One region of the Breoghania sp. genome, then DNA from elsewhere that is predicted to be linked to it. Evidence: predicted binding sites of a transcription regulator. Region 1 holds the regulator's gene; the other holds the start of a gene.

What was found. Region 1 encodes LexA, which represses DNA repair genes until DNA is damaged. Its sites were predicted from a motif close to TGTTCNNNNTGTGTTCNG; they were not measured.
Region 2: parE (DNA topoisomerase IV subunit B) is a predicted target of LexA. The motif match lies at 2,169-2,186, and genes of this name have one in related genera.

What each region holds. Positions count from the first base shown of each region.
Region 1 is NZ_OY771475.1:1,345,491-1,350,534, forward strand. Features, by position in the region: gene moaC (cyclic pyranopterin monophosphate synthase MoaC) at 1-363, shown strand, start outside; gene glp (gephyrin-like molybdotransferase Glp) at 377-1,582, shown strand; gene ABGM93_RS06090 (ferredoxin--NADP reductase) at 1,899-2,714, shown strand; gene lexA (transcriptional repressor LexA) at 3,049-3,771, shown strand; gene ABGM93_RS06100 (ComEC/Rec2 family competence protein) at 3,897-5,044, opposite strand, start outside.
Region 2 is NZ_OY771475.1:771,684-776,727, forward strand. Features, by position in the region: gene parE (DNA topoisomerase IV subunit B) at 57-2,159, opposite strand; gene ABGM93_RS03390 (thioredoxin family protein) at 2,457-3,011, shown strand; gene ABGM93_RS03395 (AI-2E family transporter) at 3,016-4,080, opposite strand; gene ABGM93_RS03400 (CmcI family methyltransferase) at 4,478-5,044, opposite strand, start outside.

The DNA.
Region 1 (5,044 bases):
ATGTCCGGCAACGCCAAGAAGGGCGATGTGCTGGCTACCGCGCGCATCGCCGGCATCATGGCGGCCAAGCGTACGCACGAGATGATCCCGCTTTGCCATCCGCTGGCCTTGACCAAGGTCACCGTCGACATAGAGCCCGACGAAAGCCTTCCAGGCCTGCGGGTTCAGGCGCTCGCCAAGGTCACCGGCAAGACGGGCGTCGAAATGGAAGCCCTGACGGCTGCTTCGGTCACTTGCCTGACGATCTATGACATGGCGAAAGCCGTCGATCGCTTCATGGTGCTGTCCGGCATTCAGGTGGTGGAAAAGAGCGGTGGCAAGTCGGGCGACTGGAAGGCCCCAGGCTGGACCGATCGGTCCTGAGCGGAGACGCATGATGAGCCTCATTTCCGTCGATGACGCCCTTGCGCGGCTGCTGGAAGGTGTCTCTCCCACGGAGAGCGAAACCGTACCGCTTGCCGAGGCAACAGGGCGGACACTGGCTGCAGATCTGGCCGCCAGCCGCACCCAACCGCCCTTTTCGGCATCTGCCATGGACGGATATGCGGTGCGTGCGAGCGATGTTGCGCATGCGCCATGTTCGCTCAAGATCATCGGCGAAGCGCCTGCCGGACATGGCTTTTCCGGCAAGGTACATGCAGGCGAAGCGGTGCGCATCTTCACCGGCGCTCCGGTGCCCGAAGGCGCGGATACAATCGTCATTCAGGAAAACACCGAGCGCAACGGCGATACGGTCATCATCAACGAGGGCGCAGCTGAAGGCACCTATGTGCGCGCCGCAGGCCTCGATTTCGCGCAAGGCGATATTCTGCTGAAAGCGGGACGCGTGATCGACTATCGCGCGCTTGCGCTGGCCGCAGCGATGAACCACGGCACGGTATCCGTGCGCCGCCGCCCGCGCGTGGCCGTTCTGGCGACAGGAGACGAGCTTGTGGAACCGGGCGAGGTTCCCGGTCCCGACCAGATCGTCGCCTCCAACCAGTACGGCATCGCAGCCATGGCGGAAGCCTGCGGCGGTGAGGCGCGACGTATGGGCATTTCCCGCGATAACGAGAGGGAGCTTGCCGAACATGTGCGCGCGGCGCTCGCGTGGGAGGCGGATGTCCTCGTGACACTTGGCGGAGCTTCCGTGGGTGATCACGATCTCGTTCAGGCGACCCTTGGCAACGAGGGCATGGAGCTTGCCTTCTGGCGCATTGCCATGCGGCCGGGAAAGCCGTTGATGGCTGGCCATCTGGGCCACACGAAGGTTCTGGGGCTGCCGGGCAATCCCGTCTCCAGCCTTGTCTGCGGCCATCTCTTCCTGCGCCCGCTGCTGGCGGCGCTGCTTGGCCGGATCGGCGGCGATGCCACCCCGGAGCAGGCGCGTCTTGCCGGGCCCCTGCCCGCGAATGATCAGCGTCAGGACTATTTGCGAGCGACCCTGCGACGAGACGAGAACGGTGTGCTGATCGCGACCCCGTTCACACTTCAGGACAGTTCCGTGCTTTCGCGTCTGGCGCTGGCGGATGGGCTGGTCATAAGGCCCCCATTTGCCCCCGCGCTTGAGGCAGGAGCCCCGGTTTCGGTGCTTCGTCTCTAGGCCCATTGCACGACAAGACCGGCGCACCGCCGCTCGGGCGCAGGGCATCGCATTTCACCGCGTACGCATCGTGGAGAAAGCTCTTTCCCACTGCCGCCGAAGTTCGGTTGATCGGGGACGTTTATGCCGCTGTCGTTTGCTGTATAACGGTATCGACTGAAATGGGCCGAGCCTTTAAAGCCATTTCCTTCGCATGTATGGCGACGACGCGCCCTATGCGACGGCCCGCACTCCGAAAGGCTCTATGGCGTGAGGTTACACAGCCCGCCAGACAAGCCGCGTGAACCAATATGGTTGGACTGCCCAGGAATTCGATATGAACGTTATGACGCGCCCCGACGAACTCATCGCCATCGCGCCCGCAAACACCTATGTGGAAACGGTGACGGAGGTAACACACTATACCGACCGCCTGTTCCGCTTCCGCATGACCCGTCCGGCCGGCTTCCGATTCCGGTCAGGCGAGTTCGTGATGATCGGCCTGATGATCGACGGAAAGCCGCTCGTGCGCGCCTATTCCATCGCAAGCCCGTCCTGGGCGGAAGAGCTTGAGTTCTTCTCCATCAAGGTGCCCGACGGTCCGCTGACCTCGCATCTCCAGAACATCAAGGTCGGTGATGCCGTACTGATGAAAAAGAAGCCCACGGGTACGCTGGTGAACGATGCGCTCATTCCCGGCAAGCGGCTCTACATGTTCTCCACCGGCACCGGAATCGCGCCCTTTGCAAGCCTCATTCGGGATCCGGAGACCTACGAGAAGTTCGATGAACTAATCCTGACCCATACCTGCCGCGAAGTGGCCGAGCTACAATATGGCCTCGACCTCGTGGAGGAGATCCGCACCGACGAGATGCTTCAGGAGGTGCTCGATACCTCCAAGCTGCGCCACTACACGAGCGTCACGCGTGAAGACTATCCCTTCAAGGGGCGGATTACCGATCTGATAGAGAGCGGGAAGCTCTTCACCGATCTCGATGTTCCTCCTCTCAATCCGGCCAGTGACCGTGGCATGATCTGTGGCTCCATGGAGATGCTGAAGGATACGAAAGTCCTTCTGGAAAAGGCCGGGCTCGTGGAGGGCGCGAACAATCGTCCCGCAGAATTCGTCATCGAACGCGCTTTCGCCGGTTAGCAGATTCGCTCCCGGCAGTTCTTTCAGGGGGTCGAAGCAGGTCGCTTCGGCCCCTTTTTCATATCAAGAACCACCGTCGGAACGATGGAATCCATGGCCAGCCCCGCACTCAAGAGACGCAATCGGCACGTTCCAAACCATGCGGCCCAGCCCCGTTTTCTTCAGTATTTTCAGCACTATTGACGCCTTTCCGGATCCTTCACGGTATCTAGCTCAAGCACCTTTTGAACCTCCGCACATGTTGATTGCCTGCCCGGCCCCTTGCAGAACACATATAGAACGGATACCCTGCGTTCGCGTTTTGTACCCGGACGACATGCAGGCGGAAGACCCAATGCTGACGCGTAAGCAATTCGAACTGCTGATGTTCATTCACGAGCGTCTGAAAGAAACGGGCGTGCCGCCCTCCTTCGACGAAATGAAGGATGCGCTGGACCTGCGCTCGAAGTCCGGCATTCATCGCCTCATCACCGCTTTGGAGGAGCGCGGCTTCATCCGCAGGCTCCCCAACAGGGCTCGTGCGCTTGAAGTCGTGCGCCTGCCGGATTCGGTCTCGCCCGGGTTTGCGGCTCAACGTGGGCGGGGGTTCTCGCCAAGCGTTATCGAAGGGTCTTTGGGCAAGGCAAGCGAACCATCGAAACCGAACACCAGTTCTCACGCCGTGGAAGACGGCGAGGTTGTTTCGGTTCCGGTCATGGGCCGCATTGCCGCCGGCGTCCCCATCTCTGCTATCGAAACGCACAGCCATTCCATTCCGGTCCCCATCGACATGCTTGGAAGCGGCGATTACTTCGCGCTTGAGGTGCGCGGCGATTCCATGATCGAAGCCGGTATTCTCGACGGCGACACAGTGCTGATCCGCAAAGGAAGCTCCGCCGATAACGGAGACATCGTGGTGGCGCTGATCGACGACGAGGAAGCAACCCTGAAGCGGCTTCGTCGCAAGGGGGCCTCCATCGCGCTGGAAGCCGCCAACCCGGCCTACGAAACGCGCATTTTCGGCCCCGACCGCGTTCGGATCCAAGGTAAGCTGGCCGCCCTCTTCCGCCGCTATTGAGGGCAGGACGGCGGGCGGCCCTGTCATTAGACGGCCGCCCATTCTTCTCTCGCTCCCGGCCTCAGGCCGTTCGAGCGGGCCCATCTTCGCCGGGGCGGCACGGCCATGACCGCCAGGCGGGCAAGTCATGGCGCCGGACGCATCTGCCATGGCCTCAACTGGGCGGAGCGTGCGGTCACGATGTGGGGCACGATCCGATCCAGTGGCGCTGGCGGCGGATGGGTCGCAGGCTTTGCCGCAACGCTGCGAAGCGTTTTGGCGGGCAGATCCTGAGGCGGCGTGGTTTGCGTCGGAAATGGTTTGGCATCGCGCGTGACGTCGGCTTTCGCGGCGCGTTTTTCGCGCTGCGAGGCCGGGGGCTCGCCCGTCACGGCAGAGACGTTCTGTATCTTTTCTCGCCAATAGAGCGCGGTTGCACCGTGGATCTTGAGAAACGCCCGATCGATCACGATTGCATGGTCTGCGCAATTGGCCGGGGCCGTCAGAGCCGTCACGACGATATCGGCGCGGAGGCAATCCTCCGCGAAAGCCTCGGGGCGAATGACCCTTGAGACATGGATCACGCGTCGGTGCGGTGCTTCATCGCTCAGGCGCATGCGTCCCTTGCTCGCCCAGCCCCTCTCGTATTCCCCGTCACCCTCTCTGGAGATGCCTGGGTTGCGCTCCATGCCGGAAGGGGCAGCCCCGGGCTCAAGCCCCGCAACAAGATCGTCGGGCGCATTGGTTTTAAGGTGCTGAAGGACTACCTCGGCTCCAGCCTCCGCGGACAGTGGAGCCTCGCGGGGCGCAGCAATTGTGTAGATACAAGCCTCCGCATCGCAGCGCCGCATCCGCCCGTCGACTTCGCGTGACTTCAGCTCGGCTGCATCCCCGTCCGACCTGAGCCAGATCTCTGCGCCGAATTTTCCGCCCGAACCAATATCCAGAGCAAGATGCCCGTCGGGCCCGCGCAGGGCGATTGTGCGTCCGTCCTCGCTCACGATCATGTCCGGGCTTTCATGCATCGCGCCAACGAGAACCGCCAGACAGACAGGCGCGATCCCGAGATACCGCCACCGTGAGGACCAGAGCGCTATCCATAAGAGCCCCCCGGTGAAGAGAATGGCAGGCGCATTACCGATTGCCCCGATAACACCTCCGCCGGGTGTCCATTCAGCGATTTTCGCGGCGATTGCCAGCATCGCATCAATGGCTGCCTGCATTGGGTATAGGGGAAGCGGGTCGAGCCCATAAGGCATGGTGACCAGGCTCACAACAGCCAGGGGCATGATGA
Region 2 (5,044 bases), 570 kb from region 1:
GATGCCTCAGCGTTGCGGCGCCGGGCCTTCCGGAGGGGAAGTCGACCGGATCTTCCTCAGATGTCGAGGTCGGTCGCGAACTCGGCGTTTTCCTTGATGAAGATGAAGCGCGCTTCCGGCTTCGTGCCCATCAGCCGGTCCACGGCCTTTTCGGTCTCTTCGCCTTCACCATCGGCAACCCGGACTTGCAACAAAGTGCGCTTCTTTGGGTCCATGGTGGTTTCTTTCAGCTGTGCCGGAAGCATTTCACCCAGCCCCTTGAAGCGCCCGATCTCGACCTTGCCCTTGCCGGTGAAGACCGTCTTGAGCAATTCGTCCTTGTGTATGTCGTCGCGCGCATAGCGGACCTTGTCGCCTTGCGCGATGCGGTAGAGCGGCGGCACCGCGAGAAAAAGGTGCCCGTGTTCAATGAGCTGCGGCATTTCGCGATAGAAGAAGGTGATCAGCAGCGAGGCGATATGCGCGCCGTCCACGTCGGCGTCGGTCATCACGATGATGCGCTCGTAACGCAGGTCTTCCTCGCGGAAATTGTTGCGCGTTCCCACACCAAGCGCCTGCATCAGATCGGATAGCTGCTGGTTGGCGGCAAGCTTTTCGCGGCCCGCATTGGCGACGTTCAGGATCTTGCCGCGCAGGGGCAGGATCGCCTGATTGGAACGATTGCGGGCCTGTTTGGCGGAGCCACCGGCCGAGTCGCCCTCAACGATGAAGATCTCGGTGCCTGCGGCCGACGAGGTGGAGCAGTCGGCCAGCTTGCCGGGCAGGCGCAGCTTGCGTACGGCCGTCTTGCGCGCGACATCCTTTTCCTGGCGGCGGCGCAGGCGTTCCTCGGCGCGGTCGATCACCCAGTCCAGCAGGCGCCCGGCCTGTGTGGGGGAGGCGGTCAGCCAGTGGTCGAAGGCGTCGCGGATTGCGTTCTCCACGATGCGGCTGGCCTCGCCCGTGGCGAGCTTGTCCTTGGTCTGGCCGACGAATTCAGGTTCGCGGATGAAGACAGACAGCATCCCGCCCGCAGAGGTCAGCACGTCATCGCCGGTGATCTGGGCCGCGCGCTTGTTGCCGACCAGTTCGCCATAGGCCTTCAGGCCGCGCAGGAGCGCCAGGCGCAGGCCCGCTTCGTGTGTGCCGCCTTCCGGCGTGGGCACGGTGTTACAGTAGGAATGCAGGAAACCGTCGCCCGCAAACCACGCGACGGCCCATTCCACCGCGCCGTGGCTGCCGGTCTTGGAGGTCTTGCCGGAAAACACCTCGTCGACCACGCGCTTTTCGCCCGTGAGCGTCTCGTCCAGGAAGTCCTTCAGGCCGCCGGGGAAATGGAACACAGCCTCCGCGGGCGGAGCGTTCTTTTCCGTGAGCAGGCTTTCCGCACATTTCCAGCGGATCTCGACGCCGCCGAAGAGATAGGCCTTGGAGCGGGCCATCTTGAAAAGGATGGAGGCTTTGAAACGTGCCGAATTTCCGAAAATCTGCGGGTCGGGGCGGAAGCGCACGGTCGTGCCGCGACGGTTGTGGGTGTCGCCCAGATGCTCCAGCGGGCCTTGCGCGATGCCGCGGGCAAAGGTCTGGCGATAGAGCTTGCGCGAGCGTGCGACTTCCACCACCAGCTCTTCGGAGAGGGCGTTGACCACCGAAACGCCAACGCCGTGGAGGCCGCCGGAGGTCTCATAGACCTTGCTGTCGAACTTGCCGCCGGCGTGGAGCGTCGTCATGATGACTTCCAGCGCGGACTTGTCCTTGAATTTCGGGTGCGGATCGACCGGGATGCCGCGGCCGTTATCGGTCACGACGAGCGAGCCGTCTTCCTCAAGGCGCACATCAATCCATGTGGCGTGACCGGCGACGGCCTCGTCCATGGAATTGTCGATGACTTCGGCGAAAAGGTGGTGCAGGGCGCGTTCGTCAGTGCCGCCGATATACATGCCGGGACGGCGGCGCACGGGCTCCAGCCCTTCCAGAACCTCGATGTCGGCTGCGGTATAGGCATCGTCGGCGCTCGGTGTGGGCAGGCTGGCGGGCCGTGCTGCGGGCGCCTTGTTCTGAGCGGGTTGAGAGGCCGGCGTTTGCGCTGTCGCGACCGAAGCCGCGGCCGGTTTCCGGCGCGCCTTCATCGCCGAGACCTCACTCTCAAGCTGCGCGAACAGATCGTCCTTGGCTGCCATGCGTTTTGTCGTACCCGATTTGTTTCAGCTGTGTCCGCAGCCGGTTGCCGCCGCTTCGAATCACCGGGATTCTGGCAATTCGGCGCGCGCAGCACCAGTGCGATCACTGCGAAGAGCCGCGCTTTTGTGCGCGTTTCCATCTGAAGGGCTCTTGCCGCACCGTGAACGGACAGGCAGACTTCCCTCATCAATCATTTTGCGAGAGCGGACTGTCTGCGGCGGAAACCGGTCATTCGTCCGGCAATCCGCCCCCCAGCGATCCTTCGCTCCGTCGCTTGCGTCGCCCGGGAGGCTTCCATGGAAGGAAAAACCGCATCCACTGCCGCCGCAGGCGTTCAGGCGTTCAATTTTCGCCTTCCGGCCACCGATGGCAAGACCTATACGCTCGCCGACATCGCCGGTCCACGCGGAACCGTCATCGCTTTCATCTGCAACCACTGTCCTTATGTCAAGGCGGTGGTCGCGCGCATGGTAGCCGATGCCCGCAGCTTGATGGCGGAGGGCGTGGGGTTTGCGGCGATCTGCTCCAACGATGCGCAAGGCTATCCGGAAGACAGTTTCTCAAACATGGCGCGCTTTGCCGCGCATCACGAGTTTCCGTTCCCCTATCTGCACGATGAGGATCAGATCGTCGCACGAGCGTTTGGGGCTGAGTGCACGCCGGAATTCTTCGGGCTGACTGCCGATGGCGTTCAGGCCTATCGCGGCAGGCTGGACAGTGCCCGCATGGGGGAGCCTGAACCCGGCGCGGCGCGCGAGCTTGTGGAGGCCATGCGGCAGATCGTCGAAACGGGCGAGGGGCCGCAAGACCAGATCGCGTCCATCGGCTGCTCGATCAAGTGGCGGGCCTGATCTTTCAGGCCTCCTCCTTCTCGTTATCACCGACGCGGTCGGAGAGCAGGATCGCGATGAAGCGGGTTTCGTCAAAGCTCGCCAGCACAATGACGATGACCGACGTCATCGGCACGGCCAGAATGGCGCCTGCGATGCCCCACAGGGCGCTCCAGATGGACAGGGCGACCACAATGACGAAGGGGCTCAGATTGAGCTGTCGTCCGACGAGCCGGGGTTCCAGAAAGTTCCCGACATAGACCTGCGCGCCCACCAGAAGGGCTGCCAGCAGGGCGGTGTGCAGAAGCGAGCCTGTCTGCGCAACAGAGAGGACGACCGGAAACAGCACGGCCAGCAGCGAGCCGAAATAGGGAATGTAATTCAGCAGCGCGATCATGATCGCCCAGAAGAGCGCGAAATCGACCTGGAGAAAGATCAGGATGAGGTAGGAGGCGCCGCCCAGTATGATGTTGATCAGCGTCTTGATGGTCAGGTAGGTGCCGATCTGCCTGTTGATGTCGCGGATGATCTCCTCGACCTTGTCGGCCTGTCCCCTGTTGCCGAGTGCTGTTGCGATGCGGTGGCCAAAGCGGCTGCGCTCCGCCATCAGGAAGGTGGCGTAAAGCACGATCAGGAAGGCGCTGGCACCGATGCTCGTAAAGCCGCCCAGAACCGTCAGGATGATGGAGCGGACGCTCCAGTTTCCAAAGGTGGACGCGATGAAGTTGTCCTTGAAGGCGCTGGTGTCGATATGGAACTGCTCTTCGATCGTCGACAGGAAATGCGCGATATTCTCCTGATAGCCGGGGGCGGCATTGACCATGTCGGTCACCGTTGAGGCGACGACGACGGCAAAGGCGTAAAGCGCAAGCACGAAAACGACCAGAGCAAAGGCTCTGAGCAGGGCGGGCGGCAGGAGGTTGAGCAGCGGCAGCTTCTGGAGGGCATCGGCCGTCGTCATCATGACGTAGATCGCGATTACGGCGGTGACGACGGGCACCAGAATGGGTTGTCCGATCTCCAGCAGAAAGCCGACGATCAGCACCAGTGCGAGAGCGAGCGTGAGATTGAGGAGCGGTGAGTTCTTCATCGTGCTGTCGCCTCGTCGGGTCGCGAAGGCTCCTGCTTGCATAGGTCAGGAAGCTGCGCCGTCGCCTGGCGAATGAGCCAAGCGCAAAATATACGCGATTCAACGACGACCGGCCCTGGAAGGTCAACGGGGCGGTGTGAGCACGTCCGCGTCGGCGACCTTCCGGGGAGGGAGCTCCTGGCGGGGATATCGGTTGTCAGGCGGCAGCTACGCTTCGTATTCGAACGCTATTCGAACGTGTTTGTAGCTTTTAAAAAATAATCGAATGAAATCAATACGGGATTGAAGACGTTCGGCATCCAATTCGAATGCGTTCAAATGTGTCTGTGCCGACGCGTTATCCCCGTCGGCGCACGTGTTGCGGGCTACGATTTCGGGCCGGGAAGGGCGATCGGCGCTACTTGATCCGCTTGACGTAGGCCGACGGCCAGTAGGTCACACGTTCGCGCACCACGCCCTCGTTGAAGGGCCATTCCGGCTCTTCGATCACGAAATTCTCGTTTTCCTTGACGAAATCGAGCGCGGCCTGTTTCGGGTTGTTGGTCTTCCAGTCGTCCGCGCTGCGCGGCGCGCCTGCGACCTGTTCCATGATCCCGTCGGTTGCGACGATGTAGGAACCGGGCGTGACCACATCGGCATAGGCACGCAACTCGTTGAGCACGTGTTCGCGGGTGTGGTTTGAATCGAGAATGACCAGCACGGTATCCTCGGGCGAGATCATCGCGCGGACCTGATCGACGCTTTCGGGCGCGGTGGAGCTGCCATCAACGATGCTGATCCATTCGCTCAGGTCATGCGCCGCAATGGCTTCCCGATTGTGATCGCGCAGCGCAAGTTCGACGCCGATCACCTTGCCGCGTTCCATGGCCTTGAACAGGGTCGCGTAGAAGATCAGCGACCCGCCATGGGCCACACCAGTCTCCACAATCACCGTCGGCTTGATCTGCCAGATGACTTCCTGAAT